2 regions of the Ponticoccus litoralis genome follow, and region 2 is predicted to be linked to the other one. Evidence: riboswitches for the same ligand, from Rfam matches in the RefSeq annotation. Region 2 holds a riboswitch; the other holds the start of a gene.

Region 1 (4,187 bases), on a different contig from region 2:
GTGATCAGCCCCGATGCCAGCGCCAGCTTGACCAGATCGCCGAGGATGAAGGGCGTGAGCCCAGCCGCCAGCACGGAGGACGCCGGGACGAAACCGGCAAGCCAGGCGAGGCCGCAGGCATAGACCACCGTCAGGCCCGCCAGCATCGCAAGGAAGCGCCCGATCAGCCCGCGCCCCTGCGCCAGCCAGCCGGTCAGGGGCGCGCCCAGCAGGTAGCCCGCAAGATAGCCGCCGGTCGGCCCGGCCATATAGGCCAGCCCGATGCCGCGTTCCGGCGTGCCCGAGAAGACCGGCATCCCCGGGGCGCCCGCCGTCAGGTAGGTCGCCACCGCCGCGAGGCCCAGCCTTGGCCCCAGCGCGGCGGCGAGGAAGAACACCGCCAGCGTGTGCATGGTCATCGGCACCGGCCAGAAGGGGATCTGGATCTTGGCGCCGAGCGTGATCAGCGCCGCGCCGCCAAGCGCCAGCGCAAAGCCGCGTCCCAGCGCCGCGGGACGGGTCAGAGAAGGGGTGAGAATTGCCAAGGGTCTGTCCTCCGAAGATAGCTGTCAGGTCTATCTATAAATACGAGGATTGGGGGCCGTTCTGGCAATCCGATTTATAGATAATTATCCGGGAATCTCGTAAGTCTCTCGGGGGTCGGCATTTTTCACCGCTGTTTTGCGCTTGCCGATCCAGCCGACATGGCGTGCCAGCGTGGCGCAGGCAAGGTCGGTTTGGTCCTTGCGCAGGGCGTCGAGAATGGCGCGGTGGTCGTGATCGGTACGGGCCTCCCAGTCGCGCCGCCAGGCGGCAAAGAGGAAGCGGGCGCTGGCCGCCTGCAGGTCGTCGATGGTCCGCAGCAGCCGTGGCATCCGGCAGGGCGACAGGATCAGGCGGTGGAAATGGCGGTTCGCCGCCTCCCAGTCGCGGACCGTGCTGGCGCTGTCACCGTGGCGCGTAACCTCTTCTGCCTCCTGAAGAATAGCGCGCGTCATATTGGGCGCGGCGTGGCGCAGGGCGAGGCTTTCGAGGCTCGATCGCATCTCGGCGACCTCGCGCAGTTCGGCCACGTCGAACTCGGTGACGCGAAAGCCGCGCCTTGGCTCGCTCTCGGCCAGTCCCTGGGTCTGCAGCGCCCGGAAGGCCTCGCGCACCGGGACGTGGCTGGCGCCGAATTCAACGGCGACATGATCCTGCCGCAGCCGCGCGCCGGGCGGCAGCTCGCCCGAGATGATGCGGTTGGCAAGGATGCGGGCGATGCGCGCGGACTGTGTCTCTGAGGGGGCGTGTTTCATGAATTATAGATAATTCACGCCACGCCGCTTGTCGACACCCGGATCGCAACGCGGTCTTGGCGGCGGAGAGGGGTCTCTGCCCGGGATGTTGACAAGGCTGCATTTGTCCCGCAGCTTGCCGCCACTCACCCGGGGGGTCTCGACAAGAGGCTGAGATACTGCTGGCCGGACGCCAAATCCGCGCAGCGCAGTGACCCGATGAACCTGATCCAGTTCACACTGGCGTAGGGATGGTGCACTGGCCGCGCGGGCGTCGATCACGGGATACGTGACGGCGCAATCCGTCCCGGCAATCCCATTCGACGCGGAACTGGGTCTCCAACGCATTGAGCACTGGAGGCTCTGACCGATGAAAGACCTGACCCCAACCGTCACCACGGGCCCGCTGCCCGCCTCGCGCCGCGTCTGGCACGCGGGGCAAAGACACCCCGAGATCCGCGTGCCCATGCGCGAGATCGACCTGCATCCCACGGCGGGAGAGCCGCCCGTCACCGTCTACGACAGTTCCGGGCCCTACACCGACCCCGAGGCCGAGATCGCCATCGACCGGGGCCTGCCGCGCCTGCGCGCGGGCTGGATCGCGGCGCGCGGCGATACCCAGACCTACGCGGGGCGCGCCATCAACCCCGCCGACAACGGCTTTGCCGAGGGCACCCGGCTTGTGCCGGAATTCCCGCTGCGCCACGCCCCGCGCCGGGCCACGCAGGGCCGCGCCGTGACGCAGATGGCTTATGCCCGCGCCGGGATCGTCACGCCCGAGATGGAATTCGTCGCGATCCGGGAAAACCTCGGTCGCAAGGCGCAGGCCGAGGCCCTTGCCCGCGACGGCGAAAGCTTCGGCGCCGCGATCCCCGATTTCATCACGCCCGAGTTCGTCCGGGACGAGATCGCGCAGGGCCGTGCGATCATCCCCGCCAATATCAACCACCCCGAGGCCGAGCCCATGGCCATCGGGCGCAACTTCCTTGTGAAGATCAACGCCAATATCGGCAACTCCGCCGTGACCTCCTCGATGGCGGAAGAGGTGGAAAAGATGGTCTGGGCCACCCGCTGGGGCGCCGATACGGTCATGGACCTGTCGACGGGCCGCAACATCCACAACATCCGCGACTGGATCATCCGCAACAGCCCGGTGCCCATCGGCACGGTGCCGCTGTACCAGGCCTTGGAGAAGGTCGGCGGCATTGCCGAGGATCTGACCCGGGAGGTCTTCCGCGACACGCTGATCGAACAGGCCGAGCAGGGGGTGGATTACTTCACCATCCACGCGGGGGTCCGCTTGCACATGATCCCGATGACGGTGAACCGGGTGACGGGCATCGTGTCGCGCGGCGGCTCGATCATGGCCAAATGGTGCCTGCACCATCACCGCGAGAGCTTTCTCTACGAGCATTTCGACGAGATCTGCGAGATCGCGCGCGCCTATGACGTGTCGTTCAGCCTTGGCGACGGGCTGCGCCCCGGCTCCATCGCGGATGCCAATGACGCGGCGCAGTTTGCCGAGCTGGAGACGCTGGGCGAGCTGACGCAGATCGCCTGGGCGAAGGACTGTCAGGTGATGATCGAGGGACCGGGCCATGTGCCCATGCACAAGATCAAGGCCAATATGGACAAGCAGTTGCAGGTCTGCGGCGAGGCGCCCTTTTACACGCTTGGGCCGCTGACCACCGATATCGCGCCGGGCTACGACCATATCACCAGCGGCATTGGCGCGGCGATGATCGGCTGGTTCGGCACGGCGATGCTGTGTTACGTGACGCCCAAGGAGCACCTCGGGCTGCCGGACCGCGACGATGTGAAGGTGGGCGTCATCACCTACAAGATCGCGGCCCATGCGGCGGATCTGGCCAAGGGCCACCCGGCGGCGCAGATCCGCGACGATGCCCTGAGCCGCGCGCGGTTCGAGTTCCGCTGGGAGGATCAGTTCAACCTCTCGCTCGATCCCGAAACCGCGCGCTCGATGCATGACGAGACCCTGCCGAAAGAAGCCCACAAGGTCGCGCATTTCTGTTCCATGTGCGGGCCGAAGTTCTGCTCGATGCGGATCAGCCACGACATCCGCGCCGAGGCGCAGAAGGACGGCATGGCGCGCATGGCCGAGAAGTTCCGCGAGGGCGGCAGGCTGTATCTGCCGGTGGAGGACAAGGCCTGAGCCGGACAGCGGAGGGCCCTTGACGGTCCTCTGCGTCACGCCCTGCATCGCCAGTGCCGTGGCGGGACGCTCGCGGCCCCTGTCCTGGGGGTCGCGGGCGCCTCGCGGTGTCGGACCCGGGGGCGGCCAGACGCCCGGGTGCTGGGGCAGGCAAAGCGCACGACCGGCATCCGGGGCAGGGCCCCGGGTGTCCCGTCTCTGGCGGGCGTGACGCGGTCAGGCGGGTGCTCTCGGGCGCGGCCGGTTGCGGGGCCGGTGTCCGCGACGGTCAGGGCTTTGGCGATCTGGACGGCATTTGCGACATCAGCGCGGCGGCCTGTTCCGCGACCTCGGCCACGTCGAGGCTGAGGGCGAGGCCGCTGTCTTGCAGCGCATCCAGATCGACCCAGCGCGCGTCCAGTGCGTCGTCCGCCGCAACCGGCTCTCCGGCGGTCCAGCGGCACAGCACGGCGATCAGGATGAAGTGCCGCCGCAGGGCGCCTGTCTCGACGCGGTCGAAGGCATCGACGGCGGTGACCACGCGCAGCGGTTCGGCAGCGACGCCTGTTTCCTCGGCCAGTTCCCGGATCGCGGCCTCGAACAGGGTTTCGCCCTGATCGATCTTTCCGCCCGGGAAGCCCCAGAGCCCCGCGTCGGGCGGGTTTGCGCGGCGCACCAGAAGCACCTGCCTGTCGCGGATGACGGCGGCGATGGTCGCCGCAATCGGGCGTGGGGCTGTCGATGGTGCGGGCAAGGCGGCCTCTTCATGCTGGGGCCGG
Region 2 (4,187 bases):
GGTGCATCGTCTGCACGTAATAGTCAAAGACCGCCCGGTCGGCAGGCATGGCGTTCTGCACGCCCATCACGAACTGCACGTAGGGCCGATCGCGCAGGCGACCGTCCTGCCACATGCGATGCGCCATCAGGATATGCGACAGGTCGAAGGCCTCGATTTCGGGGCGCACCCCATGCGCGGCCATCTCTGCCGCCAGCCAGTCGACCAGCGCGGGCGGGTTCTGATAGACCCGGGTGGGGAAATTGTTCGAACCTACCGACAGCGAGGCCATGTCCGGCCTCAGCGACACCATCCCGCCCCGCTCTTTGCCCGCCCCCGATCGGCCACCGGTCGAGAACTGGATCAGGATGTCCGGGCAATGCCTGCGCAGGCCTTCCAGCAGGCGCGCGAAACGCTCGGGGTCGGAACTTGGGCTGCCGTCGGGGTTGCGCACATGGGCGTGCACGATGCTGGCCCCCGCCTCATGGGCCGCCTGCGTGCTTTCCACCTGCTCTTCAACCGAGACAGGCACCGCCGGATTGTCGGATTTCTGCGGCAGCGAGCCGGTGATGGCCACGCAGATGATGCAGGGGCTGGTCATGCAGCCACCCCCTGCCCCGCCCTCATCCGCGCGAGGGCGTCGATGAAGAAGGGCCGGAACCCCTCGGGATGCTCGCTCATCGGGAAATGGCCCAGCTCATCCATGACCGCGCAGGTCGCCCCCGGGATCGCCGCGGCGGTGCGCTCCGTGTCTGCCGGTGTGCAGGTCAGGTCATAGGCGCCCACCAGCAGATGCACCGGGGTCCGGGTCGTGTCGATCCGATCCAGCCGTCCGATCAGGCTGTCGTCGCGGGTGTAAAAGCTCAGGTCGCCGCGAAAGACACCGGGGCCGCTGGCCATGAACATCCACAGCGTCGCCCAGCGATCACGCTCTGGCGCATGGGGCGAGATATTCGCCGAGACCAGCGCCGCCCCCATCTGCCCGCCATGCGCATCGGGCCGGTCGAACCAGTCGATGTCGTACCAGGCGGACTGGAAATCCGAAGCTTCGATGGCGATGAACCCGGAAAACCGATCCGGGTGCAGCGCCGCCAGCTGCAAGGCGATCCGTCCCCCCATGGAACAACCGGCGAGCACAGGCCGCTCCAGCCCGAGCGCCTCGCAGACCGCAAGAACCGTGGCGATATAGGTCTCGGTGGTCAGCAGGTACTCTTCGCGCTCGAAGCCCTCGGGCGGCAGCGACTTGCCGTGCCAGGGCAGGTCGAAGGCGATCAGCCGGTGGCCCTCGGTCACGGCGGCATCGTTCATCAGGTGCCGCCATTGCCGGGTATCCGCGCCCGCCGTGTGCAGGCACAGGACCGGGCGGCCCGCGCCCGCCTCTTCGAAATAGATCCGCTGCCTGCGGCCTTCGATCTCGACCGTCGCGTAGCGCCCGGTGATGGGTTCGATGCTCATGCCCGTGCCTCCCCACGCCCGAGGGCGAGAAATTCCTTGAAGAACCGCAGGTTCTTGACAAGGCTCAGGATATCGCCGTCGATGCGCGCCCGCTCGATCTTGACCAGGCCGAAGAGGTCATGGAACCCGGGCGCGGGCCGGGCCGTCCAGAAGGCCCGCAGCGCCTCGGCATCGGTCCTTATAGCGAAGCGCCAGGCGATCTTGCGGCTGGGTCCGGTTTCCACGCGGGCCAGTGCGCCCTTCTCGAAATGCAGGTAGTATTCCGCCTCGTCCACCTGCAGCAGGACCGTATCCGAGAAGAGCCGCCCCAGCCTGACAAGATGCGGGGTCCGGCCCAGCTCTTGCCGCATCGCTTCGATTGTTTCGAGCACATCAAACTCCCTGATTGGTCCGGCAGCATGATCGCTTCCGGAGGCGCGCCCGACAATGCTGCGCCCGGTATCGCGCGATACCGTGGCGTTTGCCCTTCGGGGGACCGGGGCGCTGTCTTGGCGATGAAGGCAGGGGACTTTCCGCGCGCGCCGCCCCCCGGCCCGGAGCACCCGCAAGACTTGCCGCCTGCCCCGGTGTCCGGTTCAGGCGCCCCCCCGTGACCGTCCGCTCACAGCGTCCGTTCACAGCGTCGGGGGCGGCCCCAAGGCCCAAGCCCCTGCCGCTCTCTGCCCCCTTTGCACGGCCCATGGCGACACGCCCCCTTTGGCCGAGGGCGTTTGACAGGGTCGCGGCGGCTTGCTAGCTAAAGCCCGAACCGTTGGGGTGCCTTGCAAAAGGCTGAGAGGCGCGGCTGCGCTAACCCATCGAACCTGATCCGGGCAATTCCGGCGGAGGGAACGGTCTTTGCGCAAGCTGGCAGTTTTCACACGCGGTGCCCCTTTGTAAGAGGCATCTGCCATGGCGCATATCGCACTGACGATCGCGGGGTCCGACAGCGGCGGCGGGGCTGGCATTCAGGCCGACCTGAAGGCGATGTCGGCGCTTGGGGTCTACGGCGCCTCGGTCCTCACCGCCGTCACCGCGCAGAACACCCGGGCCGTCACCGCCGTACACGGCATCCCGGTAGAGGTGATCGCGGCGCAGATCGCGGCGGTGCTGGGCGATCTCGATGTCCGGGCGATCAAGATCGGCATGCTGGCCCTGCCGGAGATCATTCACTGCGTGGCCGAAGGGCTGAAGGGCTACGCCGGTCCGGTGGTGCTGGACCCGGTGATGATCGCCAAATCGGGCGACGCGCTCTTGTCGCCCGAGGCGGTCGCGACCCTGACAGAGACCCTGTTGCCCCGCGCGCATCTGCTGACCCCCAACCTGCCCGAGGCGGCCCGCCTGCTTGGCCTTCCGGTCGCGCGCGGCAAGGACGAGATGATCGCACAGGGGCGCGCGCTTTGCGGGCTTGGCGCGCAGGCGGTGCTGATGAAGGGCGGCCATGCCGAGGGCGATCTCTGCCGCGATATTCTGGTCGCGCCGGATGGCGTGCTGGCCGAATACACGGCGCCGCGCATCCACACCGGGAACACCCATGGCACGGGCTGCACCCTGTCGTCTGCGATTGCCGCCGGTCTGGCCAAGGGGCTGGCGCTGACAGAGGCCGTGCAGGAGGCGCATGGCTATCTGCAAGCGGCCATTGCCGCCGCGGACCGGCTTGGGGTCGGCTCCGGCCACGGGCCGGTGCATCACTTCCACCCCTTCTGGCCCGCATCGGATAACCTGTGAAAACATGGTCGGTCATAGGCGCGGGCGTCGCGGGGCTGACCGTCGCGACCGAACTGGTCCGGCGCGGGGCCCGAGTGCAGATTTTCGACCCCGCCGGACCGCCGGGGCCGCATGGCTGTTCGTGGTGGGCGGGCGGCATGCTTGCGCCGTGGTGCGAATACGAGAACGCCGAAGAGCCGGTCCTGCGGCTGGGCCAGAAGGCCATCGGATGGTGGGCCGACAGGGTCGGGGTGGAGCGCCGGGGCACGCTGGTCGTGGCCGCGCGCCGCGACCTGCCCGACCTGCGCCGCTTTGCCCGGCGCACCGAGAATTTCGCAGAGGTCACTGCGGAAATCGCAGAGCTTGAGCCGGATTTGCCGGGCTTCCCGCAGGGCCTGTTTTTCGAGGCTGAGGCGCATCTGAACCCGCGCCCTGCGCTGGAGGCCCTGTTTGCCGCGCTGCGCGCACAGGGCGTGGCCTTCCACCAGACGACCGCGCCGGAGGGCCTGCAAGACGTGATCGATTGCCGGGGCCTCGCGGCGCGCGACCAGCTGACCGACCTGCGCGGGGTCAAGGGCGAGATGCTGATCATCCGCTGCCCGGGCGTGACTCTGACCCGTCCGGTCCGGCTGCTGCACCCCCGGATCCCGCTTTACGTCGTGCCCCGGGGCGACGGGGTCTACATGCTGGGCGCGACGATGATCGAGAGCGAGGACAGGGGCCGGATCACCGCCCGCTCGATGCTGGAACTGCTGAGCGCCGCCTACGCGCTGAACCCCGCCTTCGGCGAGGCCGAGGTGCTGGAAATCGGCGTCGATCTGCGCCCCGCCTTCCCCGACAACCTGCCGCGCATCCGCAGGCGCGGAGGCACGATCTTTGCCAATGGCCTCTACCGCCATGGCTACCTTCTGGCGCCCGCGCTGGCGCAGGGGGTCGCGGATCTTGCGCTGAACGACACACATTCGGAGTTGGTCGATGAAGATAGTGCTTAACGGAACACCGCGGGAGGTCGCGGCGGAAACGCTCGCGGATCTTCTGAGCGAATGCGGAATGTCCGGGCGCGTCGC

Evidence for each region. Region 2 has a riboswitch for thiamine pyrophosphate ahead of thiD (bifunctional hydroxymethylpyrimidine kinase/phosphomethylpyrimidine kinase). Riboswitches for the same ligand answer to the same signal wherever they lie in the genome.
Region 1: it holds a riboswitch for thiamine pyrophosphate, as region 2 does, so the genes downstream of both, thiC (phosphomethylpyrimidine synthase ThiC) here and thiD (bifunctional hydroxymethylpyrimidine kinase/phosphomethylpyrimidine kinase) in region 2, are expected to answer to the same signal.

Annotation. Positions count from the first base shown of each region.
Region 1 covers NZ_JBDNCH010000002.1:195,483-199,669, reverse strand. The annotation lists gene ABFB10_RS01920 (biotin transporter BioY) at 1-524, opposite strand, end outside; gene ABFB10_RS01915 (GntR family transcriptional regulator) at 609-1,277, opposite strand; TPP riboswitch at 1,398-1,526, shown strand; gene thiC (phosphomethylpyrimidine synthase ThiC) at 1,627-3,429, shown strand; gene ABFB10_RS01905 (NUDIX hydrolase) at 3,698-4,162, opposite strand.
Region 2 covers NZ_JBDNCH010000001.1:30,650-34,836, forward strand. The annotation lists gene ABFB10_RS00135 (3-oxoadipate:acetyl-CoA acetyltransferase) at 1-580, opposite strand, end outside; gene ABFB10_RS00140 (alpha/beta fold hydrolase) at 577-1,434, opposite strand; gene ABFB10_RS00145 (hypothetical protein) at 1,431-1,805, opposite strand; TPP riboswitch at 2,177-2,281, shown strand; gene thiD (bifunctional hydroxymethylpyrimidine kinase/phosphomethylpyrimidine kinase) at 2,326-3,141, shown strand; gene ABFB10_RS00155 (FAD-dependent oxidoreductase) at 3,138-4,112, shown strand; gene thiS (sulfur carrier protein ThiS) at 4,096-4,187, shown strand, end outside.